DNA from 3 places in the Tepidimonas sp. HKU77 genome. Region 1 is predicted to be linked to each of the others. Evidence: predicted binding sites of a transcription regulator. Region 1 holds the regulator's gene; each other region holds the start of a gene.
What was found. Region 1 encodes sigma-54, which starts transcription at its own class of promoters, with help from an activator protein. Its sites were predicted from a motif close to TGGCANGNAANCTGCTTT; they were not measured.
Positions count from the first base shown of each region.

Region 2: a site for sigma-54 is predicted at 3,631-3,648, ahead of ACPP3B_RS05710 (phenol hydroxylase subunit). Genes of this name have one in related genera too.
Region 3: a site for sigma-54 is predicted at 2,588-2,605, ahead of glnK (P-II family nitrogen regulator). Genes of this name have one in related genera too.

Region 1 is NZ_CP187300.1:1,295,437-1,305,035, forward strand. It holds gene ACPP3B_RS06210 (THUMP domain-containing class I SAM-dependent RNA methyltransferase) at 47-1,264, opposite strand; gene rpoN (RNA polymerase factor sigma-54) at 1,267-2,820, opposite strand; gene lptB (LPS export ABC transporter ATP-binding protein) at 2,827-3,588, opposite strand; gene lptA (lipopolysaccharide transport periplasmic protein LptA) at 3,585-4,211, opposite strand; gene ACPP3B_RS06230 (thiol:disulfide interchange protein DsbA/DsbL) at 4,285-4,911, opposite strand; gene ACPP3B_RS06235 (SPOR domain-containing protein) at 4,995-5,660, opposite strand; gene argS (arginine--tRNA ligase) at 5,690-7,363, opposite strand; gene speB (agmatinase) at 7,406-8,383, opposite strand; gene ACPP3B_RS06250 (DUF2237 family protein) at 8,428-8,808, opposite strand; gene argP (HTH-type transcriptional regulator ArgP) at 8,857-9,599, opposite strand, start outside.
Region 2 is NZ_CP187300.1:1,187,303-1,196,901, forward strand. It holds gene ACPP3B_RS05690 (ABC transporter permease) at 1-297, opposite strand, end outside; gene ACPP3B_RS05695 (biotin/lipoyl-binding protein) at 417-770, opposite strand; gene ACPP3B_RS05700 (GntR family transcriptional regulator) at 972-1,715, opposite strand; gene ACPP3B_RS05705 (sigma 54-interacting transcriptional regulator) at 1,708-3,393, opposite strand; gene ACPP3B_RS05710 (phenol hydroxylase subunit) at 3,681-3,923, shown strand; gene ACPP3B_RS05715 (aromatic/alkene monooxygenase hydroxylase subunit beta) at 3,927-4,919, shown strand; gene ACPP3B_RS05720 (MmoB/DmpM family protein) at 4,939-5,208, shown strand; gene ACPP3B_RS05725 (aromatic/alkene/methane monooxygenase hydroxylase/oxygenase subunit alpha) at 5,235-6,779, shown strand; gene ACPP3B_RS05730 (phenol hydroxylase subunit P4) at 6,807-7,163, shown strand; gene ACPP3B_RS05735 (NADH:ubiquinone reductase (Na(+)-transporting) subunit F) at 7,214-8,281, shown strand; gene ACPP3B_RS05740 (LysR family transcriptional regulator) at 8,264-9,211, opposite strand; gene ACPP3B_RS05745 (2Fe-2S iron-sulfur cluster-binding protein) at 9,287-9,599, shown strand, end outside.
Region 3 is NZ_CP187300.1:1,776,808-1,786,406, forward strand. It holds gene ACPP3B_RS08530 (hypothetical protein) at 1-897, opposite strand, end outside; gene ACPP3B_RS08535 (YifB family Mg chelatase-like AAA ATPase) at 927-2,480, opposite strand; gene glnK (P-II family nitrogen regulator) at 2,656-2,994, shown strand; gene ACPP3B_RS08545 (ammonium transporter) at 3,040-4,455, shown strand; gene ACPP3B_RS08550 (TSUP family transporter) at 4,626-5,390, shown strand; gene mrdA (penicillin-binding protein 2) at 5,372-7,342, opposite strand; gene mreD (rod shape-determining protein MreD) at 7,391-7,915, opposite strand; gene mreC (rod shape-determining protein MreC) at 7,912-8,796, opposite strand; gene ACPP3B_RS08570 (rod shape-determining protein) at 8,846-9,599, opposite strand, start outside.

The DNA of each region.
Region 1 (9,599 bases):
TGACGAGCTGGGTGTTCGGAAAGTCGCAAAAAAGTGACAGCGCCTCTCAGGTCTCGTCGTTTTGAGCAGTTTTGCGGTTTCTGGGCTGCAGGTCGAAGCGCAGCAACCGGCACTCGATCGGCCCGTTGAACAGCGGCACGCGCCGGCTGGCCTGCAGGCGCAGCCGGCGTGGCAGTTCGCGGTCGGGCGTGAGCACCCAGGCGGTCCAGCCGCCGAAGTGGGTCTTCCAGTGCGCGGCCAGCCGCTCGTAGAAGACGTCCGCTCCCAAGCCGCCGACCACGCCGGCGGCTTCTATGCGTTCTCCATACGGGGGATTGAGCAACAGCACGCCAGGCCACGGGCTAGGGGGCAGGCGTTGCAGGGCGTCGCCGCCGCGGAACTCGACCGCTGCGCCGACACCGGCACGTTCGGCATTGCGGCGGGCGAAATCGACCATGCGGAAGGAGACGTCGCTGCCGTAGGCGATGGCCGGTCCGCCGGTGGGCCAGCGCCGCTCGGCGGCGCGCGCCTGCTCGCGCAGCGCGGCCCAGCGCGCCGCGTCGTGTGGCAGCAGCCGCTCGAAGGCGAAGCGCCGCTGACGCCCCGGTGCCTGCCGCAGCGCGATCTGCGCGGCCTCGATGACCAGCGTGCCGCTGCCGCAGCAGGGGTCGAACAGCGGCACCGGCGCGCCGTCGGCGTCGGTGCCGGTCCACCCGGTGGCGGCAATCATCGCGGCCGCCAGCGTCTCTTTCAGCGGCGCGTCGCCCTTGTCGGTGCGCCAGCCGCGCTTGAACAATGGCTCGCCGCTGGTGTCGAGCGACAGCGTCAACGTGTCGGCGCTCAGGTGGGCATACACGCGCACATCGGGTTGGGCCGTGTCGACGCTGGGGCGCGCGCCGCGGCGTGCGCGCAGGCGGTCGCAGACGGCGTCCTTGATGCGCAGCCCCGCAAAGTGCAGGCTGCGCAGCGGACTGCGCTGGGCTGTGACTTCGACCTTGATCGTATGCCGTGGCGTGAACCAGTCTTCCCAGGCGATTTCGGCAGCCGCGCCGTAGAGGTCGTCTTCGCTGCGGTACGGGCCCTCCCATAGGCGCAGCAGCACGCGCTGGGCGATGCGGCTGTGCAGGTTCAGGCGCAGCACGGTATCCCAGTCGCCGCGCAGGCCGACACCCGCGCGGCCCAAGGTCAAGGCGTGGTCGGGCACGGCGCACAGGCGCTGCACTTCGGTGGCCAAAAACGGGGGACAGCCGCCCGCGCAGGGCAGAAAGAGGTCGACGGTGGACATGGTCAGGCGTGGCGGGTCTTGCGCAGGGTGGCCGTGGGGATGCGCAGCGCCTCGCGGTATTTGGCGACGGTGCGGCGCGCGCACTCGATGCCCTGTTCGCGCAGCAAGTCGGCGATCTGGCCGTCGCTGAGCGGCTGGCGGGGATCTTCGGCGGCGATGAGTTGTTTGATGAGGGCGCGCACGGCGGTGCTGGAGGCGTTGCCGCCGGCGTCCGTGGCCAAGCTGGAGCCAAAAAAATATTTCAGCTCGTAAGTGCCGAAAGGGGTGGCCATGTACTTGGCGTTGGTGACGCGGCTGATGGTCGATTCGTGCAGGCCCAGCTCGTCGGCGATGTCACGCAGCACCAATGGTCGCATGCCGACCTCCCCGTGCAGAAAAAAGTTGCGCTGTCGCTCGACGATGGCGCGCGCCACGCGCAGGATGGTGTCGAAGCGCTGCTGCAGGTTTTTGATGAACCAGCGCGCTTCTTGCAACCGTTGTTGCAGATCGCCACTGCGGTGCTGGCGCAGGGCCTGGGCATAGATATCGGTCACGCGCAGGCGCGGAAGCACCGCGGGGTTGAGTTGGACGTCGAACTGCGTGCCGCGCACGGTGACGATCACATCGGGGACGATCACTTGCCGTTCGGCGTCGGCGAAGCGGCGCCCGGGCTTGGGTTCAAGGCGCGACAGCAGCGCAAGCGCCGCGCGCACGGTTTCCTCGTCCAGCCCGGTTGCCTGGCCCAGCCGCCGCACGTCGCGGCGCGCGATCCACTCCAGCGGCTGCCCGCACAGCGCGTCGGCCGCGCGGGCCGTGGGGGTGTTGGGCAGTTCGCCGATTTGCAAGCGTAGGCACTCGGCCAGGTCGCGCGCGCCCACGCCCGCGGGCTCCATGTGCTGCAGCCAGCCGAGGGCGCGGCGCAGCAGCGAGGCGATCTCGTCGCGCCGCTCGGCATCGACCGACTCGCCGGCGGCCTGGCACTGCTGGCACAAAGCGTCCGTCAGCTGCTCGAGCGAATCGGGCAAATAGCCGTCGTCGTCGAGCGACTCGATCAAAAAAAACAGCGCGGCGCGTTCGTCGTCGCTGAGGTGCAGTGCCAGGGCTTGCCGGTGCAGGTGGTCGGCCAGCCGCTCGGGCGGATGGGCCAGTTGACGGGTGAGCTGCCGCTCGTCGTCGTCGCCGTCTGCGCCGCGCTCGACGCCGGGACCTTCCCAACACCACTCCGCCGGTGACTCGTCGGCAGTGGGCCCATCGTCGGCCGCCCAGCCCCCGGCGTCTTCGTCCAGTCGAGCCCCCCACTCGGTCTGCGCCAGCGCCGCCTCGCCGTCGAAGACGGCCATGGTATCGGGCGGCTCTGCATCGTCGATCTCGGGGGGCGACGTCGCCGTGTCCGTCACCGCCTCGGGGCTGGGGTCGGTGTCTTCTTCCGCACGTTCGAGAAAAGGGTTGTCGGCCAGCGCCTGTTCGATCTCCTGCGCCAGCTCCAGCGTCGACAGCTGCAGCAGCCGGATCGATTGCTGCAGTTGCGGTGTCAGGTTCAGGTGCTGCGCGGTGCGCAGCGTCAGGCCCGCTTTCATGGCACGCTACAGGCGGAAATGCTCGCCGAGGTAGACGCGGCGTACCTCGGCGTCATCCACGATGTCGGCGGGCGTGCCGTGTGCGAGCACCCGACCCTCGCTGATGATGTAGGCGTGGTCGCAGATGCCCAGCGTCTCGCGCACATTGTGGTCGGTGATCAGCACCCCGATGCCGCGTGCCTTAAGAAACCCGATGATGCGCTGGATCTCGATGACGGCGATCGGATCGACACCCGCGAACGGCTCATCGAGCAGGATGAAGCGCGGGTTGGTGGCCAGCGTGCGCGCGATCTCGACGCGGCGCCGCTCGCCGCCCGACAGCGCGGGCGCCGGCGCATCGCGTAGGTGGTCGACGTGCAGCTCTTGCAGCAGGCGATCGAGTCGCTCGCGCAGCACCGGTTCGGCCAGGGGACGGCCGGCTTCGTCGTGTTGCAGCTCCAGCACCGCGCGCACGTTTTGCTCGACCGTGAGTTTGCGAAAGATCGATGCCTCCTGCGGCAGGTAGCCCAACCCCAGGCGCGCGCGCCGGTGGATGGGCAAGTTTTCTGCCGCTTGGTCGTCGATCCACAGCCGCCCGGCATCGGCACGCACCAGGCCGACGATCATGTAAAACGACGTGGTTTTGCCCGCCCCGTTGGGGCCCAGCAATCCCACCACCTCGCCCCCGCGCACCTGCAGCGACACATCGTGCACCACGGTGCGGCGGCCGTAGCGCTTGTGCAGCCCTTGCGCGCGCAGGCAGCGCGCGTTTGGCGCCGATTCGCTCACGGGCGGCGCTCCAGGCGGTCGCTGGGGGCCAGCGCCGGGGGGGGCAGGTCCGGCGCGGGCTGCGTGGCGGCCGGGTCGGCCTTGGACGGGGTGAGCAGCGCCCGCACTCGAGCGCCTGCGCTGGCACCCGCGCGATCGCCATCGACCGAGAAGGTCTGCGCCCGATTGTCATAGACGATGACGGCGCCGCTCGCCCGGTCGGTCAGCACCGTGCCACGGTAGCGGCGCAGCTCGGCCTGGCCGCGCAACGTCACCCGATCGGCCTGCCCATCGTAGTCGATGCGCTCGGCCTCGCCCTCGATGTACTCGTCGAGCCCGTCGCGCTTTTGTCGATAAAACGCACGCTGTGTTGCGTCACCGGTGACGGTGCCGAACTGGTGGCCTTGCGCGTCCTGCCGCACCTCCAGCCGCTGGCCGCGGATGCGGATCGTGCCTTTGGTCACGACCACGCGTCCGGTGAACACGCTGGTCTGCCGGGCTTCGTCGTAGCGCAGGGCGTCGGCTTCGACGTTCATCGGCGCGTCGCGATCGGCACGTTCGGCGTGGGCCAGCACGGGCAGGCCCATGACGGCGGCGGTGAACAAAGCGGCGGTCAACCGCAGGGGTCGAATGGCAGCGGGCACGGATTTTGCTCCTTGCGGTGCGCCGATTGTGCCACGATTGCCCGCGCCCGCCACCCCGGGGGGCCAAGTGGCGTCAGGCCTGTCGCACGCGCGCGATCAGGGCGTCGGCCACCACCAGCGTGCGCGCCGCCTGCCCGGGGACGAGGAAGCGCCCGGCGATCCCCAGCGACGGCGTGGCGTCGACCTCGTAGGCGTCTTGCAGCTGCAGCGCGCGCTTGACCTTGCCGCTGACGCCAAACGACTGATACGTCTGCGTAAAGGTCTGACGATCCAGCCCCTGCTTGGCGGCCCAGGCCGCGACCGCGTCGAGCGAGTTGAAACGCTCGCGCTCCTCGTGCACGGCCTTGAAGGCTTTTTCGTGCAGGTCGCCCAGGCGGCCCATGGCCTCCAGCGTGTAATACAGCCGCTGCATGGGCTCGAACGCCGCGTTGAACCCGACAGGCACGCGCCGCACCACGACTTCCTTGGGCAGCTTGCGCATCCACTCGGTCATCAGCGGCTCGAAGCGGTAACAGTGGATGCAGCTGTAGGCGAAGAATTCGAGCACCTCGACCTGGCCGGGGCCGGTGTCCACCGGTGCCGGTTTGGACAGGCGGCGATAGTCCGTGCCCTCGCGCAGGTTGGCCTGTGCCAACGCGGCGGGCAGGGTAGTGGTGGCGGCTAGGCCGACGAGGCAAGCGTGAAACTGACGGCGGTGCATGGTGAGTGGCCCGTAGGGTGACGAACGAAAGTGACGACCAACGACTCCGATGCGGCGTGGGGTGCGCAGGTTCCCAACGGAGGTCAGCGCTGCACGCGCACGAGCGCCGTTTCGATCTGCTGGCCGCGCAGGCGTTCTTGCATCAGCTCGGCGTCGACCTTGTTGTCGAACGGCCCCAGCCGCACGCGGTACACGCGTTGCCCGGCCTGCTCGCGTTCGCTGACCTTGGCGCTAAACCCCTGCAGCGCCAGCCGCGCGCGTTGGGCTTCGGCCTCTTCGGCCTGGCGAAACGCGCCCACTTGCACGTAGTACTGGAACGGGTCGGCTGCGGCGGGCTGGTTCTCGCTGCCTGGGCTGGCGGGGGCGGTGGGCGTGGCACGCTGGCGGATCAGCTCGGCGATGGGGTCGCCTGCCGGGGCTTTGCCCTCCCCGGCAGGTGCGGGCGCGCTCGCGGCGGTGTCGGGTGCGGCCGCGGGTGCCTCGGCCGCGGGGGCAGCGGCAGGGGGTGCCGTGCGCGACAGCCCGGCGTTCGGGTTCCAATGGCGCAGCCGCTCGGCTTCGGTCTCGGGCTGCATCGGTTTGCGCTGCACCCCGCGATCCACCAGCGGGATAGGCACTTTGGTGACGTACACCGCCACGGCCAGCGCCGCACCGATGCCGACCAGCAGCCCCAGCACGAAGCCAAGTAACGTGCCCCCAGACTGCGGGGCTGCGGCGAGAGAACGAGATCGGATACGGGTCGTCGCCATGGATGGGCACTCCGAAAGACGCACGCCGCTCACATCGAGGTCGGCGCGCTCACGCCGAGCACGCGCAGCCCGCTGCGCAGCACCTGGGCGGTGGCGGCCACCAGCGCCAGCCGCGCCAGCCGCACCGCTTCATCGTCGACCAGGATACGCTCCGCATCGTAATAGCTGTGATAGGCCGACGCCAGCTCACGCAGGTAGAACGTGACGTCGTGCGGCGCGAAATCGGCAGCCGCCGCGCGCAGCACGTCCGGGAAGCGAGCCAGTTGCAGCATCAGCGCCTGCGCGGCCGGGGTATCGAGCGGCGTTAGATCGGCGTCGCGCAGCCGCGCCGGGTCGCCGCCCCATTGCGCCAGCACCGAGCAGATGCGCGCGTGCGCGTACTGCACGTAGTACACGGGGTTGTCGTTGTTTTGCTGGATCGCCAGATCCACATCGAAGGTGTACTCGGTGTCGGGCTTGCGCGACAGCAAAAAGAACCGCACCGCGTCCTTGCTCGTCCACTCGATCAGGTCGCGCAGCGTGACGTAGCTGCCCGCGCGCTTGGAGATCTTGACCTCTTGCCCGCCGCGCACCACGCGCACCATGGTGTGCAGCACGTAGTCGGGGTAGCCCTTCGGGATACCCAACCCCACCGCCTGCAGTCCGGCGCGCACGCGCGCGATGGTGCCGTGGTGGTCCGTGCCCTGGATGTTGATGACCTTGGTAAAGCCGCGTTCCCACTTGGTGATGTGGTAGGCCACGTCCGGCACGAAGTAGGTGTAGGTGCCGTCGGACTTGCGCATCACGCGGTCTTTGTCGTCGCCGTACTCGGTCGTGCGCAGCCACAGCGCGCCGTCTTTTTCGTAGGTTTTGCCGGCGTCGATCAGGCGTTGCACGGTTTGGGCGACGCGCCCCGAGCTGTACAGGCTCGACTCGAGGTAGAACTGGTCGAAGCGCACGTCGAATGCGCGCAGGTCCAAGTCCTGCTCGCGGCGCAAATAAGCCACGGCAAACTGGCGGATGCCGTCCAGGTCTTCGACGTCGCCGCTGGCGGTCACGGTGCGGTCATCGGCTTCGACGGTTTTGCGCGCCAGAAAGTCGTCCGCGATGTCCTGGATGTAGTCACCGTTGTAGGCGGCCTCGGGCCAGCCCGCATCGCCGGGTTTGAGGCCGCGCGCGCGCAGCTGCACCGAGCGCGCCAGTGTCTCGATCTGCACGCCGGCGTCGTTGTAGTAGAACTCGCGGTGCACCTGCCAACCCTGGGTCTCGAACAGGTTGCAGATCGCGTCGCCCAGCGCGGCCTGGCGGCCGTGGCCGACGTGCAGGGGGCCGGTCGGGTTGGCGCTGACGAATTCGACCAGCACGCGCTGCCCGTGGGGCGGCTGGTGGCCGTAGCGGTCGCCCGCCTCGAGCACCTCGCGCACCACGGTCTGCTTGGCGGCCGGGCGCAAGCGCAGGTTGATGAAGCCTGGGCCCGCAATCTCGAGTGCCGCCACCCAGCGCTGAAACGCCGGCTGGGCTTGCAGTCGCTCGACCAGCGTCTGCGCAATCGCGCGCGGGTTTTGGCCCAGGGGTTTGGCCAGTTGCAGCGCGGCCGTGATGGCCAGATCGCCGTGGGCGGCTGCTTTGGGCTGTTCGAAGGCGGCACGGTCGGCGGCGCCGGCGTGCAGCGCCTCCAGCTCGGCGGCCAGCGCGCCGAGCAGCTCGGTCTTGACGGTTTGCATGGGGCCAAATTGTAGGCGGCGGTGCGGGCGGCGGCTGACGCCTCAGCGCCGTGCCCTGCGCTGCGCCGCCAGCACGCACAGCAGGTCGCACGCGACGTGCGCCGCCGCCAGCGCGGTGATGTCGGCATGGTCGTAGGGCGGCGAGACCTCGACCACGTCCATGCCGATCAGGTGCAGCGGCACCAGCCCGCGCACGATGTGCAGCGCCTGCGCGCTGCTCAAGCCGCCCGCGACCGGCGTGCCGGTGCCGGGCGCGTGCGCCGGATCCAGGCAGTCGATGTCGAATGTCAGGTACGCCGGGCGATCCCCGACGATGCGCAGCACCTGCTGCAGCGCCCAGTCGGCACCGCGCGCATGCACCGTGGGCGCATCGAGCACGTGCACGCCCATGAAGTCGTCGTTCCAGGTACGAATGCCGACCTGAACCGAGTGCGCGGGGTCGATCAGGCCCTCGCGCACGGCCTTGTAAAACATCGTGCCGTGGTTGAGCGACTCGGGGCTGTCGTCCGGCCAGGTGTCGCAGTGCGCGTCAAAGTGGATGAGCGCCAGCGGTGCACCGAACCGCTCGGCGTGCGCTTGCAGCAGCGGGTAGGTGATGTAGTGGTCACCGCCAAAGGTGAGCATGCGCGCGCCGCTGGCCAGGATGCGGCGCGCATGGTCGCGGATCGCGCCTGGTATCGTGAGCGGGTTGTGGGGGTCGAGCCAGCAGTCGCCAGCGTCCACCACTGCCAATGTCTCGAAGGGGTCGAACCCCCAGGGAAACGGCTTGAGTTCGGCCAGCTGCACGCTGGCGGCGCGGATGGCGGCGGGCCCCAGGCGTGCGCCAGGCCGATAGGTGGTGGCGATGTCCAGCGGCACGCCGCTGACGACGATGTCCGCGCCCGTCAGGTCGCGCGTGTACGTGCGGCGCAGAAAGCTCAGCACGCCGGCGTAGGTCATCTCGGGCCAGCTGCCGTGCAGCGTGGGGCGGCGCATGGCACCATCGCCAGCGGGCGGGGCCTCGGGGATCGGTTGACTCATGGCGCGATGGTGGCAGGGCCGACCGGTGGTGACGCGTGATGTCGTCAGGTGGGCGACGGCGTCCAGGCGTGTGCGCGCAGGTCGTCCAGTGACACGAAGGCCAGCGCCCGCTCATGGCAGCTCTCCAGGATCACTGGCGGTGCCACGCCGGCGTCCAGCGCCTCTTTCCAGCGCAGCGCGCACAGGCACCAGCGGTCTCCCGGTTTGAGGCCAGGGAAGCGCCACTCGGGCCTCGGCGTGACGAGGTCGTTGCCGCGCTGTAGCGAAAACGCCAGGAACTCCGCGGTCACCTTGGCGCAGATGACGTGCGAGCCGACGTCGTGGGCGGCGGTGTGGCAACAGCCGTCGCGGAAATAGCCGGTCAGCGGGTCGTAGGAGCAGGCGCGCAGCGGCCCTCCCAGCACATTGCGAGCGGTCGGTTCCATGGTCGGTGCGTCGTCGATGAGACAAGCCTGCACTGTAGCGCGGTGGCATCAACCTTGTGTCTCATGGGGCGCGGGCAGTGGCAGCAGCGCCGCGCGCGCCGCGTCACGGATTGCACGGGTGAGCCGCTGCGCGGTGGGGGGCTCGCGCTCCCAGTGCTGCCAGTAAAGCGCCACGTCCACCACCGCGTCGGGGATGACCTCCTCCAGCGGGGGTTTACCCGTGCGTTGGGCCAAGTGCAGTTCGGGCACCATGCCCCAGCCCAGGCCCAGCTCGATGGCGCGCTCGAAGGCGTCCACCGCTGGCGTGAAGTGGCGGGGGTAGCGTGCCTGCCGCAGCCCGAAGTGGCGCTCCAGCCACACGTCCTGCAGCGCGTCTTTGCGGTTGAAGATGACGGCGGGCAGCGCCAGCAGCCGGTGCGGCGTCAACCGCCCTTGCGGCGTGCGGGCGCGCGCGACCACCGCCGGTGCGGCGACACAGCGGTAGCGCATGATGCCCAGCGGTTCGGCGACGCAGCCGCGCATGGGGTCGGCGCGTGTGGTCACGCAGCCGATGACGGTGCCGTTTTTGAGCAGCTCGTGCGTGTGGTCCTGGTCGTCGATGGTCAGATCGAGCAACAGACGCTGGCGCGCCAGTAGATCGGCCACGCCGGGCAGGAACCACGCGGCTGCCGAGTCGGCGTTGATCGCCACCGGCACGCTTTGCCAGCGCTGGTCGTCGCTGCCGCGCAGCCGCTCCAGCAAGTCGGCCTCCATCAGCTGCACCTGCTTGACGTGCGCCAGCAACGCCTGGC
Region 2 (9,599 bases), 110 kb from region 1:
CACCGCATCGACATCGCCGATGGTGGCCTCGCGCTGGGTGCGCTTGCGCACGTCGGCCAGCGTGCGCACTTCCGCCCGCGCGTCCCAGGCCCGCTGGTTGAGCCGCTCGGCCGGGCGCAGCACCACGTGCGCCTGCGACGACAGCGTGCGGTCGATGATGTTGGCCTGCAAGCCATCGATGATGGCCGTGATGTAGACCACCACCGCCACCCCGATCGTGACCCCGCCGACGATGAGCCAGGTCTGAAACCGCCCATCGCGTAGCAGCCGCCACGCCACCGTCCAGACGAACCTCACGGCCGCACCTCGACGCGCCCACCTTCGGGCAAGTTCGGCGCGGGATCGATCACCTACACCCCCACGTCAACACCGGCGCGCACAGGCAACGCACCGTCCGTGGGTGCCCGCACGGTCGTCTAGTCCAGGCGAGCGCGCGATTGCCGCAGCGCAGCGTCGGCCTGGGCCACGCGCTGTCGGGCCGCCTGCCGCTCGGCCTCTGCCAGTTGATTGCGCGCGTCAGCCTGCTGCGCCCGTGCTTGTGCGACCGCCGCACGCCATTCGTCGCTGTCGAGCACCACGAGCGGGGTGCCGGCCCGGACCGCTGCCCCCTCGGCCACGGGGGTGGCCCATACCCGTGCGGTCACCGTGCTGGCCAGGGTCGTCTCGCGCGCCGCCGCTACGCGGCCGGCCACGACCACCGACATCTGCACGAGCCACGCCTCCAGGGTCACCACGCGCACCGGCACCGGATGCGTCATCCACCATGCCACGCCCCCATCAGCGCCAGCAAGACGATGACCCCTATCCATCGTTTCGTTCGTTGACCCATGGCCGGATTGTCGTTGATCGTCCGTCTGATGGCGGTATGCCGCAACGCTGGGCCCAAGTCCGCGGGGGCTATACTCGGCCGGCATCGTACCGCCAGCGAGGCACTCGCCGGTCCTGGGAGCTCGAAGGGAATCCCCGTCGAGTCACGCACCGGCACGCAGCTCAGCGGCGGCCGGCAACGATAAGGCTGACCCCGACTGACGACTGACCCGAGTCAAGAGGTCTAGGGTGGCTCGAATGTGTGCCTCCAAGGCCAACGCTGCGCGGGTCTCGTTACCCTCGATCACGGCGTCGTAGATTTGTCGGTGCTCGGCGGCGACGTCGCGCCCCTGAGAGTGGTGACAGGCGATCGCTTGGCTGCGGTACCGCTCGCCGTGACGCGCCAAAATGCGCCAGATGCGCAGCGTCCATGGCGATGGTCGGCCGGAGATCAGCAGTTCGTGAAAGCGCGCGTTGAGCGCCTCCCAGCGCTGTCGATACTGGGGATGGACCGGGCATTCGCTGAGCGCTCGATAGGCCTGCGTCAAGGCGAAACGCCATTGCTCATCGCCATGGCGCATCGATTGGCGCAGGGCATCGAGTTCGATGTGCAGCCGCAATTCGGTCAAATCGGCCAAATCTTCCAGGGACATCGGCGCGACGCGAAAACCCCTTTGTCCCTCGGCTACCACCAAAGCATCGCTGACCAAGCGCGTAATTGCCTCGCGCAGCGTCCCGGCGCCCACGTCATAGCGTTGCCGCATATGCTCGATGCGCAACTTCTCGCCAGGCAGCAACCGTCCCTCCACGATATCGTCTCGCAACCGGACGTACACCTGCTCGATCAGGGTACGCGACCCACCGTCCGGCGAGGGCACCCCTTCGCGTGGCGCGCGGCGCTTACTCATCTTCCCCCCGGACGGGCTGGCCATAGCGGTAGCGCAGCTGTGCGCGCGTCATGCCCAGGCTGCGCGCCGCGGCGGTGAGATTGCCTGCCGCGCGGCGAACCGCCTCCTCAATGAGCGCCTGTTGCAACCGCTCCCAGTCCAGCCCACGCCGCTGGATTTCGTCGAACAAGGCGGCTACGTCTGCGCAGGGGGGCGCCCGAAGTCGCCCGTTCTCACCGACGACGGCCTCGGGCGTGACGGCCAACGATGGAAACAGATGTTCGACATCGATTCGCGTACCCGATGACACGAGGATGACGCCGCGTTCGATCAGGTTTTCGAGCTCGCGCACGTTACCCGGCCAGGCGTAGTGGCGCATGACATCCAGCGCTCGATCCGTAATCCCGATGGTATGTTTGCCGTGCTGCGCGGCGAACCGTCGGATCATGTGCCGTACCAGCGGCTCGATATCCTCGGGACGCTCACGCAGCGGCGGTATGCGGATGGGGTAGACGTTGAGGCGATAGAGCAAGTCGCGCCGGAATCGACCCTGTGCCACGGCTTGTTCGAGGTCGACATTGGTCGCCGCCACCAAGCGCACATCCACCCGCTTGGGCGCAGTGGCCCCCAGCCGCTCGATTTCTCCCTCTTGCAGCACCCGCAACAGCTTGGCCTGCGCCGCGAGCGGCATGTCGCCAATCTCGTCCAGAAACAGGGTGCCGCCGTCGGCGCGCTCGAATCGCCCCGCGCGCGCCGCATGGGCCCCGGTGTACGCGCCGCGCTCGACACCGAAGAGTTCGCTTTCGATCAAGTCGCCCGGCAGCGCGGCACAATTGACGGCGACGAACGGTCCCTCCCGTCGGGAGCTCATGGCATGCAGAGAGCGGGCAAACCGCTCTTTGCCCACCCCCGTCTCTCCAGTCAGCAAAACGGTCACTTGCGTCGCCGCCGCCTTGCGCAACAACTCCAACGCCCGGGAAAAGGCGGGCGATTCACCGACCAGCGCGGCCGTCTCATGGCACTCGCACAGCGACGAGCGCAGCGTCTCGACCTGGCTGTGCAAGTCCTCCAGCCGCAACAGCATGGGGTCGGCATCGTAATCGGCGGCCAGCGCATCTCCATCGGGCCAAGCATCTCGGGGGCGCCCCTCGATACGACAGTGGTCGGCCCCACAGGCGGCGCATTGAACCTCTTTATACAAGATGGGTTGTCCGAAAAACCCACTCGTGTAGCCCGATGCGTATCCGAGCAACATCCAGCATACTGGTTCACGTTGGGGGCCAAAGTCACGCAGGTGGGCATCGACCTCCCAACTGTGATCCCATCGGTAAATACCGAGGTAATGTCCACGCTGGCCATCCCACTCGAACCGCTCGGGGGTCACTTGCACGGCACCTTCGAGCATGTGCAGCTGCGGCCCGACGGCAAACATCGCGAACATATCGGCGCCCGCACGGACTTGGCGCGCAAGCTGGGCATCCGCTTGCCCAGCCGCATACCCGGCGCGCAGCAGCAGCCGTCGGGTCGCATCGCGACCAATGGTCTGAATCAGTTCGCGCCGTAGGGCGCCCAACGCCGCCGCGTGAACGAGCAACATGCGCTGACCAGCCAACCAGATCCGGCCGTCGTGCGCGGAGAAGTGAATCAGGCGACGCAGGTCGTCGTCCTTGGGCAACGCGGGAACGGATGGGCGGCTCACAGCTCGATTATCGATAACCAGTAGACCCCAAGGATCAGGGTTTCCCCGCATTTTCAGTGGCTGATTTCAGCCAGCGCCCCATCACAACCTGGCCACACTCGTCACGCTGCAGTGCAACACAATGGGGTGAGGCGGCGCGCTCTCCACCCACGAAGCGCCATCGAATGGCGCCGACCACGGCTTTCGGCTAGGGAATACCCTAGTTTTATCGATATTTTCTAGCGATGCCGGTGAGCCTGGCATGGATCATGCGTGCTCTGTGGCACCTGTTCCGTGCGAGGTTTGCCATGTTGGTTTCATCGCCACCGCCATCACCGCCCGTCGTTTCGGTCGACATTTCTCGGCGCTTCGTGCGCATCACCGGCGAGCGCCGCGGATGCGTCGAGTTCGATTTCGCCATCGGCTGGCCCGAGCTCAGCGTCGAACTGGTGTTGCCGCGTGCCGCCTTCGATGACTTCTGCCGACGCAATGCCGTGACGTTCCTGGACCCCACACCCGACCCCCCCACCCCCGACGAAGAGGAGACCTGAAGGATGACCATCGACCTCAAAACCCGCAACATCGAACCGCTGCGAACCACGTACGCACACGTGGCGCAGTACATCGGTGAAGGCAAGACACCCAGCCGCTACGAGGAGGCCACCATGGGCGCACAGCCCATGGTCAACTTCCATTACCGACCAACGTGGGATCCCGATCACGAACTGTTCGACGCGTCGCGCACACGAGTCGTCATGAGCGACTGGTACAAGCTGCGCGACCCCCGCCAGTTCTACTACGCCAGCTGGACCATGACCCGCGCGCGGCAACAGGATGCCATGGAGTCCAGCTACCAGTTCGTCGAACAGCGCGGGCTGATCGACAAAATGCCCGCTGAGCTGCGGCAGAAGGTTTGTCGCGTGCTGATGCCGTTGCGGCATGTCGCCTGGGGCGCCAACATGAACAACGCCTCGGTATGCGCCTATGGCTACGGCACCGCCTTTACTGCCCCCGCCATGATGCACGCGCTCGACCACCTAGGCGCGGCGCAGTACTTGACGCGCCTAGGTCTGGCGCTCGAGGGACCCGACGCCTTGGACGAGGGCCGACAAGCGTGGCTCGAAGATCCCATCTGGCAGCCACTGCGTCGTTATGTCGAAGACACTTTTGTCGTCCAAGACCCCTTCGAGCTGTTCGTCGCCCAGAACGTGGCGCTCGACGGCTTGCTGTATCCGCTCATCTATGGCGCCTTCGTCGACGACCACGTCGCCATGCAAGGCGGCACCGCCGTCGCCATGCTGACAGCTTTCATGCCCGAATGGTTCGACGAGAGCAGCCGCTGGGTGGACGCGGTGATCAAGACAGCGGTCGCCGAGTCGGATGCCAACCGCGCCGTCATCACGCAGTGGGCACGTGCCTGGGGCACGCGTGCCCAGGCCGCGCTGCAGCCCGTCGCCGCCCTGGCCCTGGGCGACGCCGCCGACGCCGCGCTGACCGATGCGCGTGCCGAACTCGACACCCGCTTGACCAAGGCCGGTTTGGCCTGATACCCACCGGAGACACTCCATGTCCAATGTATTCATCGCATTCCAAGCCAACGAAGAGGCCCGCCCAATCATCGAGGCCATCCTCGCCGACAACCCAGGCGCTCAAGTTGACCATTCGCCCGCGCTCGTCAAGATCGACGTACCAAAGCGACTGACCATTAAGCGTCAGACCATCGAAAACCTGACCGGCCAGCCATTCGATCTCCAACAAATCCACGTCAATCTAGTGACCCTCTCGGGCCATATCGACGAGGATGACGATCAATTCACCCTGAGCTGGAAACACTGAACCTCACCCCGAGCAAGGAGCACGACATGGATACGCGCGTCAACAAGCGGAAACTGGGTCTCAAGGAACGCTATGCCGCCATGACCCGCGGCTTGGGTTGGGAAACCACCTACCAGCCGATGGACAAGGTTTACCCGTACGACAAGTACGAAGGCATCAAGATTCATGATTGGGATCGATGGCAGGACCCATTCCGCCTGACCATGGACGCCTACTGGAAATACCAGGGCGAGAAGGAACGCAAGCTCTACGCCGTCATCGACGCCTTCGCGCAGAACAACGGCTTCCTCGGCATCAGCGACGCGCGCTATGTCAACGCGCTCAAGCTGTTCATCCAGGGCGTCAGCCCGCTGGAGTACTACGCGCACCGCGGCTTTGCGCACGCGGGCCGCGCTTTCCGCGGCGAGGGCGCGCGCGTGGCCTGCCAGATGCAGTCGATCGACGAGCTGCGCCACTACCAGACCGAGACACATGCCATCAGCACCTACAACAAGTACTTCAACGGCATGCACCACGCGAACCACTGGTACGACCGCGTCTGGTACCTGTCGGTGCCCAAGAGCTTTTTCGAGGACGCCTGCACCGCCGGCCCGTTCGAGTTCCTCACCTCGGTGAGCTTTTCGTTCGAGTATGTGCTGACCAACCTGCTGTTCGTGCCGTTCATGAGCGGCGCGGCGCACAACGGCGACATGTCCACCGTCACCTTCGGCTTCTCGGCGCAGTCCGACGAGAGCCGCCACATGACGCTGGGCATCGAGTGCATCAAGTTCATGCTGGAGCAGGACGAGCGCAACGTCCCCATCGTGCAGCGCTGGATCGACAAATGGTTCTGGCGCGGCTACCGGCTGCTGACGCTCGTGGCCATGATGCAGGACTACATGCTGCCCAAACGCGGGCTGAGCTGGAAAGAGGCCTGGGAGATGTACGCCGAGGCCAACGGCGGGGCACTGTTCAAGGACCTGGCGCGCTACGGGATCCGCGAGCCGCGCGGCTGGGCCGACGCCTGCGACGGCAAACACCACATCAGCCACCAAGCCTGGAACACCTTCTACAACTACAACGCCGCCGCGCCATTCCACACCTGGATACCCAGCGACGAGGAGCTCGACTGGTTGAGCCAGAAATATCCGGACAGCTTCGACCGCTACTACCGCCCGCTGTTCGAGCACTACCGCGAGCAGCAGCAGGCCGGCAACCGCTTCTACAACAAGAACCTGCCGATGCTGTGCACGACGTGCCAGGTCCCGATGCTGTTCACCGAGCCGGGCGACCCGACGCGCATCTGCTACCGCGAATCGCAATATGAGGGTGATACCTATCACTTCTGCAGCGACCACTGCAAGGGCATCTTCGACCACGAGCCCGAGAAGTACGTGCAGAGCTGGCTGCCGGTGCACCAGATCTACCAGGGCCACTGCTTCAAGCCGGGGGTGGACCCGACCGCGCCGGGCTTCGACCCGCTGGCAGCGGTGCTGGACTACTACGAGCTGCAGTTCGGCCGCGACAACCTGGACTTCGAGGGTTCGGAGGACCAGCGCAACTTCGCCCGCTGGCGCGCCGGCGCGGCCTGAGCCCCCACACGACGAGGAGACCCCGACATGAGCGTTGCCGCCGTCAAGGAATACCGATTTCCCGCGCAGGACACGGTGGACAAGTTCCCCGCCCCGCTGCTGTACATCGGCTGGGAGGACCACCTGATGTTCTGTGCGCCGTTTTGCCTGCCGCTGCCGCCGACGATGCCGTTCGGCGCCCTGATCAGCGACGTGCTGCCCGGCCTGTACGGCTACCACCCGGACTTCGCGCGCATCGACTGGACACAAGCGCAATGGTTCAAGTCCGGCCAGCCGTGGACGCCGGATCCAGCCAAGTCGCTGGCCGACAACGGCCTCAAGCACAAGGACGCGATCCGTTTCCGCACGCCGGGCCTTACCGGCATCAAGGGCTCGCACCACTGAAACCGGCCGTGCGCGGTCCCGCGCCGCGCTCGGCCTCCCGACATGATGGCATGACGCACCAACTAACCATCGAGCCTCTGGGCGCGGCGCTGGACGTCGCACCCGGGCAAACGCTGCTGGACGCTGCCCTGCGCCACGGCATCTACCTGCCGCACGCCTGCGGTCACGGCCTGTGCGGCACCTGCAAGGTGCAGGTGCTGGCCGGCGAGGTCGACCACGGCCCGGCCAATCCGTTCGCCCTGATGGACGTCGAGCGCGAGGAAGGCAAGACGCTGGCGTGCTGCGCCACGGCCCTGTCCGACGTCGTCATCGAAGCCGACGTCGACGAGGACCCGGACGCCGAAGTGATCCCACTGCGCGACGTCACGGCCACCGTGGCGCGCGCCGAGATGCTGACCCCCACCATCCGCGGCCTGTGGCTGCGGATGGACGAACCGTTGCCATTCCAGGCCGGCCAGTATGTGCAAGTGCATGTGCCGGGGGTGGAGGGCACGCGCGCCTTCTCGATCGCCAACAGCCCGCAGGAGGTACAGGCCACCGGCCTGCTCGAGCTCAACGTGCGCCGCGTGCCGGGCGGCGCCGCCACCACGTGGCTGCACGAGCGGCTGGCGCCGGGCGACCGGCTGCGCCTGAGCGGCCCCAACGGGCGCTTCTTCGTGCGCCGCTCGGCCGGCAAGCCGCTGATCTTCCTGGCCGGCGGCTCGGGCCTGTCCAGCCCGCGCTCGATGATCCTGGACCTGCTGGCCACCGGCTGGGGTCAGCCGATCACGCTGGTCTACGGCCAGCGCACGCGCGACGAGCTGTACTACCACGAGGAGTTCGTCGCGCTGGCCCGGCGCCACTCTCACTTCCATTACGTGCCGTGCCTGTCGCACGAGCCCGACGGCAGCGGCTGGGACGGCGCACGCGGCTTCGTGCATGAGGTGGCCAAGGCCCACTTCGGCGGGCAGTTCGCCGGCCACCAGGCCTACCTGTGCGGCCCGCCGCCGATGATCGAAGCCTGCCTGGCCACGCTGATACAGGGCCGCCTGTTCGAGCGCGACATCTTCACCGAGCGATTTCTGACCGCAGCGGACGCGGCCAACGCCACGCGCAGTCCGCTATTTCATCGCCTGTGAGTCGATTTCGGAGCCACCGTGCGAGCGCACCGACGCCAAGAAAGCGGCCAAAACGGGGGACGGGTCGTCTCGCCGCCAAAGACAGCACAGTTCCAGCGTACCCAACGCGCGGCTGTGCAGCGGGCGAAAGATTACCCCGGGCAAACGCAGGTTGGTGGCCGAGCGCGTGGTGATCGCAGCACCAAACCCCGCCGCCACCAACGCCACCGCAGTCATGACGTCCTCGACCTCTTGCTCGACGTGCAGCCGCACCCCTTCTACTTGAAATGCCGCGCGCACTTCGTGCGCCAGCCCGTGCAGCGGCAGATTGGGGTAAAGGATCATCGGCACGCCGTCGAGCGCGCTCAGAGAGATGGGCTCTTCGTCGGTGGTATGTCGAACGAGCGGGTGTTGCTGGGGCAGCGCGACCACCAGCGGTTCGCGCAACAAGGTTTCGATGGCGATGTCGGGTTCCGGCGGCACCAGCCGGTTGAAGCCCACCGCGATGCGCCGCTCGCGCAGCGCCTGCAGTTGCTCGGCCTTGGTCAAGTTGTGCAGCACGATGCGCACGTGCGGCCGCTGGCTGTGAAAACGTGCCAGCAATCGAGGAATGACGTCCAGCACACCCGACCCAAACAGCCCCACGTCCAGTCGGCCGGTCATCCCTTGCCCTGCCAAACGCGTTCGCTCGGCGGTCTGCTCGCCCAGCGCGAGGAGATGGCGTGCCCCATCGGCCAGCACGCGACCCGCCTCGGTCAGCTGCATCCCCTTGGGCGTGCGCACGAACAATGCGACACCCAGTTCGTCTTCCAGGGCCTGGATGTGGCGCGACAACGGGGGCTGCGCCATGTGCAAGCGCTCGGCCGCTCGGCCGACATGGCCTTCTTCTGCCACCGTCAAAAACAAACGAAGCCGGCGTCCGTCCTGCAATGCTCGCGCCCATCTTTCCATACCTCAATGGTATCGGATCGGACCGACATGGTATTGGACGGTATCGGATGTCCCACCTAGACTGCTTCGACGATCATGTTCCAGACCCCCAAACCCACCGTTCGTGTCGAGGTCATCGACACCGGCGAGCAGTATCCGTGCGCACTCGACGAGAGCCTGCTGCGAGGCATGTTGCGCTTAGGCCGAAGGGGCATCCCCGTCGGCTGCGTCAACGGGGGGTGCGGCGTCTGCAAAGTCCGCATCCTCAGTGGCGAGGTCCGGCGTCTGGGACCGATCAGCCGCGCCCACGTGTCACAGGAAGACGAGGCCCTTGGGTGCACGTTGGCGTGCCGGGTCGCGCCCACCACGGAAGTGGTGTTGGCCGTCGAAGGCCGCATGAGCAAACCTT
Region 3 (9,599 bases), 480 kb from region 1:
CTGCGCCAGATCGACCACGGGGTAGCCCATCTTGCGCGCCAGCGCCACCCGCAGCTGCTCGCGCGTGAGCTGACCGCTTTGCACCAACAGCTCCCCCAACGGCACGCTGCGCTCGGATTTTTGGCGCTCCAGCGCCTCTTGCAGTTGCGCTTCGGTGATGAACCCCAGCGCTGTCAGCGCCTCGCCAATGCGCACCAGCGGCATGCGGTGCTGCTCTTCCAGCGCCGCGAGCAGCTGCTCGGGTTTGACGATCTCCTTGCCCACCAAGTAGTCGCCCAGCTTGCGCTGGCGCATCGCTTCTTGCTCGCGCGCGGCCAGTTCGACTTGGTCGGCGGTCAGGGCCTGCTGCTCCACCAGCACCCGGCCGATCGCCTCGCCGACGTGAAGATCCCGGTACGCCTCGCGCGGGAAAAACAACCGTCGCACGCGGTCGTCGTCGTCGAGGGGCTCGTACAGAAAGGCACCCGCCTCGCCGGTCACGTGTCCGATGGTCGTGCCCTCGCGCACGCTGCCGTCGGCCAGCGTCAGCCGGTACGGCAGGCGCGGGCGGTGGCGCACCAAGGCCTCGAACGTGCTGTCGGGTGGCTGGGTGTCGGTGAGTGCCAGTGGCGCCAGCGGCTCGGTCAGCGAGAGCCGTCGGAACATGTCGAACCGCAACGGCATCACGGTGCGCGACGGCGGCACCTGGATGTGCGCGAGCCGCCGCTCCATGTCCAGACTGACGAGCAGGCACGAGCGGGTCTGGCCGTTGACTCCCTCGACCTCGCACGGCTGTGGGCCGTCCAATTGTTGCTCCGCGCCGTACGCCAGGTAAGGAGGCGTGGGCCAACGCAGCGGTGGCAGGGCGGCGTCGTCCGGAAACGCTGAGGCTCGAAAAGCGGGCGTCGCAGTGTTCATGGAGGGCAAGGGCGTGGCGCTGCGCGCCATTATGGCGGCATCGGGCCCGGCGTGGGGCGGTACTGCAGCGCTTCCGCCACATGAATGGCCTGCACGCGCTCGCTGCCCGCCAAGTCGGCGATGGTGCGCGCCACGCGCAGCGCCCGGTGCGTGGCCCGCCCCGACCAGCCCAGCCGTGCCGCCGCCTGCTGCAGTAGGCGCTGTGCGGCATCGTCGGCGGCGGCGTGGGCCAGCAGCGCGTCCCCTTGCAAGGCGTGGTTGGGGCAGCCCTGGCGTGCCTCGGCGCGTGCCCGCGCGGCCCATACCCGCTCACGTACCACGGCGGATGACTCGCCCGGGGTCGATGTCAGCAGCACCTCGGGCGGCAGCGCCGGCACCTCGACCTGCAGGTCGATGCGGTCCAGCAGCGGGCCGCTGAGGCGGCTGCGGTAGCGCTGGATCTGCTCGGGTGTGCAGCGGCAGGCGCGCGTCGTCGCCCCCAGGTAGCCGCACGGGCAGGGGTTCATGGCCGCGACGAGCTGAAAGCGTGCCGGGTACTCGACCTGCCGCGCTGCACGCGACAGGCGCACCGTGCCGGTCTCGAGCGGCTCACGCAGCGCCTCCAGCGCGGCACGGGAATATTCGGGCAGCTCGTCCAGAAACAGCACGCCGTGGTGGGCGAGCGAAATCTCCCCTGGGCGTGGTGGCGAGCCGCCGCCCACCAGCGCCGCCGCACTGGCCGTGTGGTGTGGGGCGGCGGTGGGGCGCTGGCGCCAGCGCTGTGGGTCGAAGCGCCCGACCAGCGAGGCGATGGCTGCCGCCTCCAGCGCCTCGTCGTCGCTCAACGGGGGCAACAGTCCGGCCAGCCGCTGCGCCAGCATCGATTTGCCCGAACCCGGCGGCCCCGACAGCAGCAGGCTGTGCCCGCCAGCTGCCGCGACCTCCAGCGCCCGCCGCGCGGCCGCCTGCCCCTTGACGTCAGCCAGATCGGGGCCGCTGGGTGCGGTATGCACCAACGTGGTGCTAGCACGCACCAATTGCCAGCCACCCGCGTCGTCGGCAGCCTGACCCTCGCCCGCTGCGAAGCGCTGCACCACGTCCCGCAGGTGCGCCACGCGCACCACCGTGACCCCGGGCACGAGGGCGGCTTCCTCGGCGCTGCCCGCGGGCAGCACCAGGGTGGGGGCCGCCGGGCGCTGCGCGTGTTCGGTGCGCAGGGCCAGTGCCATGGGCAGCGCGCCGCGCACGGGGCGCAAGGCGCCGCTGAGCGAGAGTTCGCCCGCGTATTCGTACCCCTGCAGGGCTTGTGCATCGAGCTGGCCGCTGGCGGCCAGGATGCCCAGCGCGATGGGCAGGTCGAGCCGACCCGATTCCTTGGGTAAATCGGCGGGCGCCAGGTTGACCGTGATGCGCTTGGACGAGGGCCACTCCAGCCCACTGTTCTGGATCGCCGAGCGCACGCGCTCGCGCGCTTCCTTGACTTCGGTATCGGCCAGTCCAACCAGCGTGAAGCTGGGTAAACCGTTGGCCAGGTGCACCTCGACGTGCACCGGATGCGCCGTCAACCCCACGAGGGTACGGCTGTGCACCACGCATAGACCCATGACCTGTCGCCCTCCCTCTCGCTCGTGCGAATGGCTCGGTGCCAATGATGCCATGGGTGGCGAGCCGGTCGGCGAGCGTGCTGGCCGCGCGCGGCATCGGCGCAGGCTGGCACGCGTCGTGCTTTGGATGGGTGAGCCTAATGGAAAGGTGAGCAACCCCAAGGAAAGGACTGCCATGAAACTGGTCACCGCCATCATCAAACCCTTCAAGCTCGACGAGGTGCGCGAAGCGCTGTCGGCCATCGGCGTGCAGGGCATCACGGTCACCGAAGTCAAGGGCTTTGGGCGCCAGAAGGGCCATACCGAGCTCTACCGGGGCGCGGAGTACGTCGTCGATTTTCTGCCCAAGGTCAAGGTCGAGGCGGCCGTGGCCGACGGGCTGGTCGAGCGTGTCATCGAGGCGATCGAGTCTGCGGCCCGCACCGGCAAGATCGGCGACGGCAAGATCTTCGTCTTCCCGCTCGAGCAAGTGATCCGCATCCGCACTGGCGAGACGGGCGCCGACGCGCTCTGACGCCGCGCCCATCCATCCAACACCCATCACCGTGAGGGGATTCCCATGAAAAAACTGCTCTTGAGTCTGTGCCTGGGTATCGGGCTGGTATGGGCTGGCGCCGCGCTGGCCCAGAGTGCCGAGCCTCCCAAAGACGCGCCCGCGGCGGCCGAGACCGCGGCGCCTACTCCCGCCCCCGCCGCGACCGAACCGGCGGCGGCCGAGCCCGCTGCTGCCGCTGCGGCGGCGGTCACGGTCGACAAGGGCGACGTGGCCTGGATGATGACCGCCACGCTGCTGGTCGTCCTGATGGTGCTGCCTGGGCTGGCGCTGTTCTACGGCGGGCTGGTGCGTAGCAAGAACATGCTGTCGGTGCTGATGCAGGTGATGATGGTGTTTTCGCTCATCACGGTGCTGTGGGCCATTTACGGCTACAGCCTGGCGTTTGGGGGCGAGGGGGCCATCATCGGCAGCTTGGACAAGGTCTTTCTGGCGGGGGTGACCACGGCGTCATTGGCGGATACCTTCACCGAAAACGTCAAGTTACCGGAGCTGATCTTCGTTGCATTCCAGGCCACTTTCGCGGGCATCACCTGTGCGCTCATCGTCGGCTCGTTTGCCGAGCGCATCAAGTTCAGCGCGGTGCTGCTGTTTAGCGCGCTGTGGTTCACGTTCAGCTACCTGCCGATCGCGCACATGGTGTGGGGGCCTGGCGGTTATTTGTTGGACAAGGGTGCGCTGGATTTTGCCGGTGGCACCGTGGTGCACATCAATGCCGCCATGGCGGGTCTGGTCGGCGCCTATCTGCTGGGCAAGCGTATCGGCTATGGTCGCGAGGCCATGCCCCCGCACAGCCTGACGCTGACGATGGTGGGCGCTTCGCTGCTGTGGGTGGGCTGGTTTGGGTTCAACGCGGGCTCCAACCTGGAGTCCACCGCCGGTGCCGCGCTGGCGTTCCTCAACACGCTGCTGGCCACCGCAGCGGCCGTGCTGGCCTGGTCGATCGGCGAGGCGCTGCACAAGGGCAAGGCGTCCATGCTGGGCGCGGCATCTGGGGCGGTGGCGGGGTTGGTGGCCATTACCCCGGCGTGCGGTTCGGTCGGGCCCATGGGTTCCATCGTCATCGGTTTGGTGGCGGGCTTCGTGTGCCTGTGGGGCGTGACGGGCCTCAAGAAGATGCTCGGTGCCGATGATTCGCTGGACGTGTTCGGTGTGCACGGGGTCGGCGGCATCGTCGGTGCGCTGCTGACAGGGGTGTTTGCCGCGCCGGGGCTGGGCGGCACGGGTGCCGAGGACTTCAGCATCGCCAGCCAGCTCCTGGTTCAGGCCGAGGGTGTCGTCATCACCATGGTGTGGTCGTCGGTGGTGGCCTTCATCGCCTACAAGATCGTGGACATGGTCATCGGTCTGCGCGTGACCGAAGAGGAAGAGCGCGAGGGTCTGGACATCACCTACCACGGCGAGTCGGCCTACAACCGCTGACGACGCCACGGCTTCATCTGCCTCGCGTCTCTCCTAGGGCTCGTGGCCCGGGTTGCGCCAAGCACCCGGGCCTTTTTTCAACCAGCGTGACCGCCAGTCGGGCAGGGGGTCGTCAAACGGGCGACGCGACGCGGCCGCCTGGGTGGGCGGCAGGCGCCACAATCGGGGGGATGGAATGGCTGGTTTTGACAGCGGCTTCGTTGCTGGCGGGGTTCGTGGATTCGATCGTGGGCGGCGGCGGCCTGATTCTGGTGCCGGCGCTGTTTGCGGCCTTTCCGCATGCGCCGCCCGCCACCTTGCTGGGCACCAACAAAAGCGCTTCGATGTGGGGTACGGCGACCGCCACGTGGCGCTATGCCCGGCGCGTGCCCCTGCGCTGGTCGGCGTTGCTGCCCGCAGCGGGGGTGTGTGCGCTGGCGGCATGGCTGGGGGCGTGGGTGGTGACGGTGGTGTCGCCCGAGGCGCTGCGGCGCGCACTGCCGTTCGTGCTGGCGGCGGTGCTGCTCTACACCCTGGCGCGCAAAGACCTGGGCCGCACCCATCAGCCCCGCTATGCGGGCCGCGCCGAGGTGCTGGCGACGTGCGCGGTGGGGGGCACGATCGGGTTTTATGACGGCTTCTTCGGGCCGGGCACGGGTAGCTTTTTCGTGTTTGCCTTCGTGCGCTGGCTGGGGTACGACTTTTTGGGCGCGAGCGCGGCGGCCAAGCTGCTCAACACCACGTCCAACGTCGCGGCGGTGGCTCTGTTTGCCTGGAAGGGCCACGTCTGGTGGCATTACGGGCTGGCGATGGCGCTGGCCAACGTCGCCGGCAGCCTGCTGGGCACGAGGCTGGCACTCCAACACGGTGCCGGCTTCGTGCGTGGCGTGTTCCTGATCGTGGTCGCGGCACTCATTGCCAAGACCGCCTGGGACGCTTACGGCGCGCTGCCCTGAGGCGGCGGCCACGGGATGTCTTCGACGCGCCGCGGCGTGCCAATGGGCGCGGCGGTTTGGCCTTTTTGCGTGGCGGCGATGTCCTCTTCGCTCGGGTACTGGCCCAGCAGCAGGTAATCGAACACCCGGCGCGCAATCGGGGCCGCGTGGGCGGCACCAAAACCGGCGTTTTCCACGATCACGGCCAGCGCCACGCGCGGGGATTCCAGCGGCGCGAACGCCACGTAGAGCGAGTGGTCGCGCTGGAATTCGGCCAAGCGGCGGGCGTCGTACTTGTCGCGCTGGCCGATGGTGACCGCCTGCGCGGTGCCGGTCTTGCCGCCGCTGCGGTAGGGGGCGCCTGCAAACACGCGCGCAGCCGTCCCCTCGGTGGTCACGGCCGCCATCGCTTCGAGCACGGTCTGCACGTGCTGTGGCCGGTAGCCCAGCGCCAGTGGCGCTGGCTGCACCCGGGTCGAGGTGACTTCGCCTTGCGGACCAGGGGCAAGCGTCTCTAGCACGACGTGTGGCGTCTGGCGCTGGCCGCCGTTGGCCAGCGTCGCCATCGCGGTGGCCAGCTGTAGCATCGTGAAGCTGTTGTAGCCCTGGCCGATGCCCAGCGAGATCGTCTCGCCCGGGTGCCAGCGCTGCTGCTCGGCTCGCTTGTAGGTGGCCCGCTTCCACGCGGGGCTGGGCAGAATCCCGCGCGCCTCGCCCGGTAGGTCGATCCCCGTGAGCTGCCCAAATCCCAGCGGGGCCATGAAGTCGTGGATGGCCTGTACACCCATCTCGTGTGCCAGGGTGTAGTAGTACACGTTGCTCGACATCACGATGCTGCGCCTGAGGTCGACTGCACCGAGCGCATGTTCGCCGTGGCTGCGGAAGCGATGGTTGCCCAGTGTCCAGTAACCCGGGTCGTTAATCACCGTCTGCGGCGTGCGCAGCCCCAGCTCAAGAGCGGCCAGTGCCATGAACGGCTTGTAGGTCGACCCGGGCGGGTAGGTGCCGCGCAGCGCGCGGTTGAGCAGTGGGCGGTCCAGCGATTCGTTGAGCGCACGCCAGTTGTCCACGTCGATGCCGTCGACGAACAGGTTGGGGTCGAAGCTGGGCATGCTCACCAGCGCCAATACCTCGCCCGTGCGCGGGTCGAGCGCGACCAACGCCCCGCGCCGCTCGCCGTACAGGCGCTCGATCAGGTGCTGCAGCCGCACGTCGATCGACAGGCGCACCGTCTCGCCGGGCTGCGGGGGCGTCGCCTCCAGTCGACGCACGGCACGCCCGGTGGCCGAGGTTTCGACGCGTTCGAAACCCGTGCGTCCGTGCAGGTGTTCCTCTTGCGCTTGCTCCACCCCCAGCTTGCCGATGTGGGTGGTGCCGCGGTAATTGGCGACTTTTTCCTCGGGCCAGTCTTCCATCGCCTCGCGGTCGCGCGGGCTGATGCGCCCGATGTAGCCCACGACGTGCGCGGCGGTGGGGCCCAGCGGGTAGCGCCGCAATTGGCGCGCTTGGATGTCCACGCCAGGCAACGACCACAGGTGGGTGGCGACGCGCGCCATCTCGGCCTCGCTCAGCCGGGTTTTGAGCGGCACCGAGTCGATGCGCTTGGAATCGGCCAGCAGTCGCCGAAAGCGCTGCAGATCGCGTGGCGTGAGCGTGACCAACTCACCCAGCCGCTCCAGGGTGGCGTCCAAATCGGGCGTGCGCGCGGGGACGATCTCCAGGGTGTACACGGGCAGGTTTTCGGCCAGCACGATGCCGTTGCGGTCCACGATACGCCCACGCGGCGGTACGATCGGCAGCACGGCGGTGCGATTGCCTTCGGCCTGTGCCGCGTAGCGCTCGTGTTCACGGATTTGCAGGTGCCAGGCCCGCAAGGCCACCAGGCCAAACGCACACACCACAGCCACCAGCGCGATCCAGGCGCGCCAGCGCAGCTGCGCGATGTGGGCGTCGGCGTCGGTGTAGGCAGTCATCGCGGGGTTGGGCGGGTCTCGCGGCCGAGGGAAGGACATGCCCCGCGATCACAGGGGCCGCGTCTCGTCGGGGTCGGGTGCGCGGCGCTGCGGTGCGAGCAACAGGCCGGTCGCCGGCACCCACAGCGCTGCGGTCAGCAACGGCGACACCCAGGCCCATGCGGGCGGCGCGCCATGCCCAGCGACGGCGCGAACCAGCACCTGTACGCCAAAGGCCACCGCCAACAGCGGCAGCACGTGCAGCGTCTGGCCCAGCCAGTCGAACCACAGCACACGCCGGTGCAGCGTCACTGCCAGGTACCCCATCACCGTGTAGGCCAGGGCGTGTTGCCCCAGCAAGACACCCTGGTGCACGTCCAGCCCCAACCCGGCCACGAATGCCACCCCCACGCCGACGCGCAGTGGCTGGTGGACGATCCAAAAGACCAGCACCAGCGCCATCCAGTCCGGCAGCCAAGCGGCGGGGCTGAGCAGCCCTTGCAAGACCTGCAACACGAAGGCCGCGGCCAGTGTCACCCAAACGAAGGTGGGGTTGGCCGGCAACAGCAGCGCCTGGCCGCGCGGCATGATCATGGCCGATCCTCCCGGGCAGCGGGGGCGCTGGACATCGGCTCCAGCACCAGCACGTGCAGGGCGTCGCGCACGCGCGCTGCGGGCTCCGCCAGCACCTCGGCAAAGCCTTCACCGCCCTCGGCCGATACCCGGCGCACCGTGGCCACGGGCAGGCCCGTGGGGTACAACCCGTCGATGCCGCTGGTCACCAGCACGTCACCGGCGCGCGTGGCAGTCTGCACGGGAACGAAGCGCAGGCTCAGTTCGGGCTCGTCGCGGCTGCCGGTGCCATAGGCCAAATAGCGCTCCCCGGTGCGGGTATTGAGCACCGGTACCGCCATTTTGCGGTGTACCAGCAGCGTGACCTCGCTCGTGGCCGGGTGCACGCGCGTCACCTGCCCCAGCACGCCGTAGCCGTCCATCACCGGGGCGCCCAGCCGTACCCCCTGCAGTGCGCCCCGGTCGATCACCACCCCAGGCACGTAGGGATCGGGTAACGCATACAGGATTTCCGCACCCTGCGCGGCGGGCGATACCCGCTCGCGCAGGCCGAGCAGCCGACGCAGTTCGCGGTTTTCTTGCGCCAGGTGCTCCACCAGCCCGGCGCGCTGCGCTTGCTGGGCCAATTGCTCGCGGGCTTCGCGGGCGTCGCGCTGCGCCGCCTCCAGCGACGCCAAGTGCGCCCCCACCCACCGCACTGCGTGCACCGGCTGCAGCGCCAGCCACTGCACCGGCATCAGCACCGTGGCCACGGCGGTGCGCAACGGCGCCGCCCAGTGTAGGCGGGCATCGACCACCATCAGCACCACGGCCAGTGCGCTGAGCACCAGCATCTTGCTCAGCGCGGGCGTGCCCTGCTTGAAAAAGGGCGGCGGTGTGCGGTCGAGGGTGCCCAGCGGCATGGTGCGGCGATGGCGATCGGGCCGTCGGCGACGGGGCCGCCCACGTGCCTCACTCGTTGGTGAAGATGCCGTGACCCAGCCGGTCCATCTGCTCCAGCGCCGTGCCGCAACCGCGCACCACGCAGGTCAGCGGGTCTTCGGCCACGAACACCGGCAGACCGGTTTCCTCGTTGAGCAGCCGGTCCAGGTCGCGCAGCAGCGCGCCACCGCCGGTCAGCATCATGCCGCGGTCGGCGATGTCGGCGCCCAGCTCCGGGGGGGTTTGTTCCAGCGCCGTCTTGACCGCGCTGACGATGTTGTTGATCGGGTCCGTCAGCGCCTCCAGCACCTCGTTGGAGCTGATGGTGAAGCTGCGCGGCACGCCTTCGGAGAGGTTGCGGCCCTTGACCTCCATCTCCTTAACTTCGGAGCCGGGAAAGGCGCTGCCGATCGTCTTTTTGATCAGCTCCGCGGTGGGCTCGCCGATCAACATGCCGTAGTTGCGGCGGATGTAGTTGATGATGGCCTCGTCGAACTTGTCGCCGCCAACGCGCACGCTGCCCTTGTAGACCATGCCACCCAGGCTGATGACGCCCACCTCGGTGGTACCGCCGCCGATGTCCACCACCATCGAGCCGGCGGCCTCGGACACGGGTAGGCCGGCACCGATCGCCGCGGCCATCGGCTCTTCGATCAGAAACACCTCGGACGCGCCAGCACCGAGAGCCGATTCGCGGATGGCGCGCCGCTCCACCTGCGTGGAGCCGCACGGCACGCAAATGATGATGCGCGGGCTCGGGCGCAGCATCGAGCGCGGGTGCACC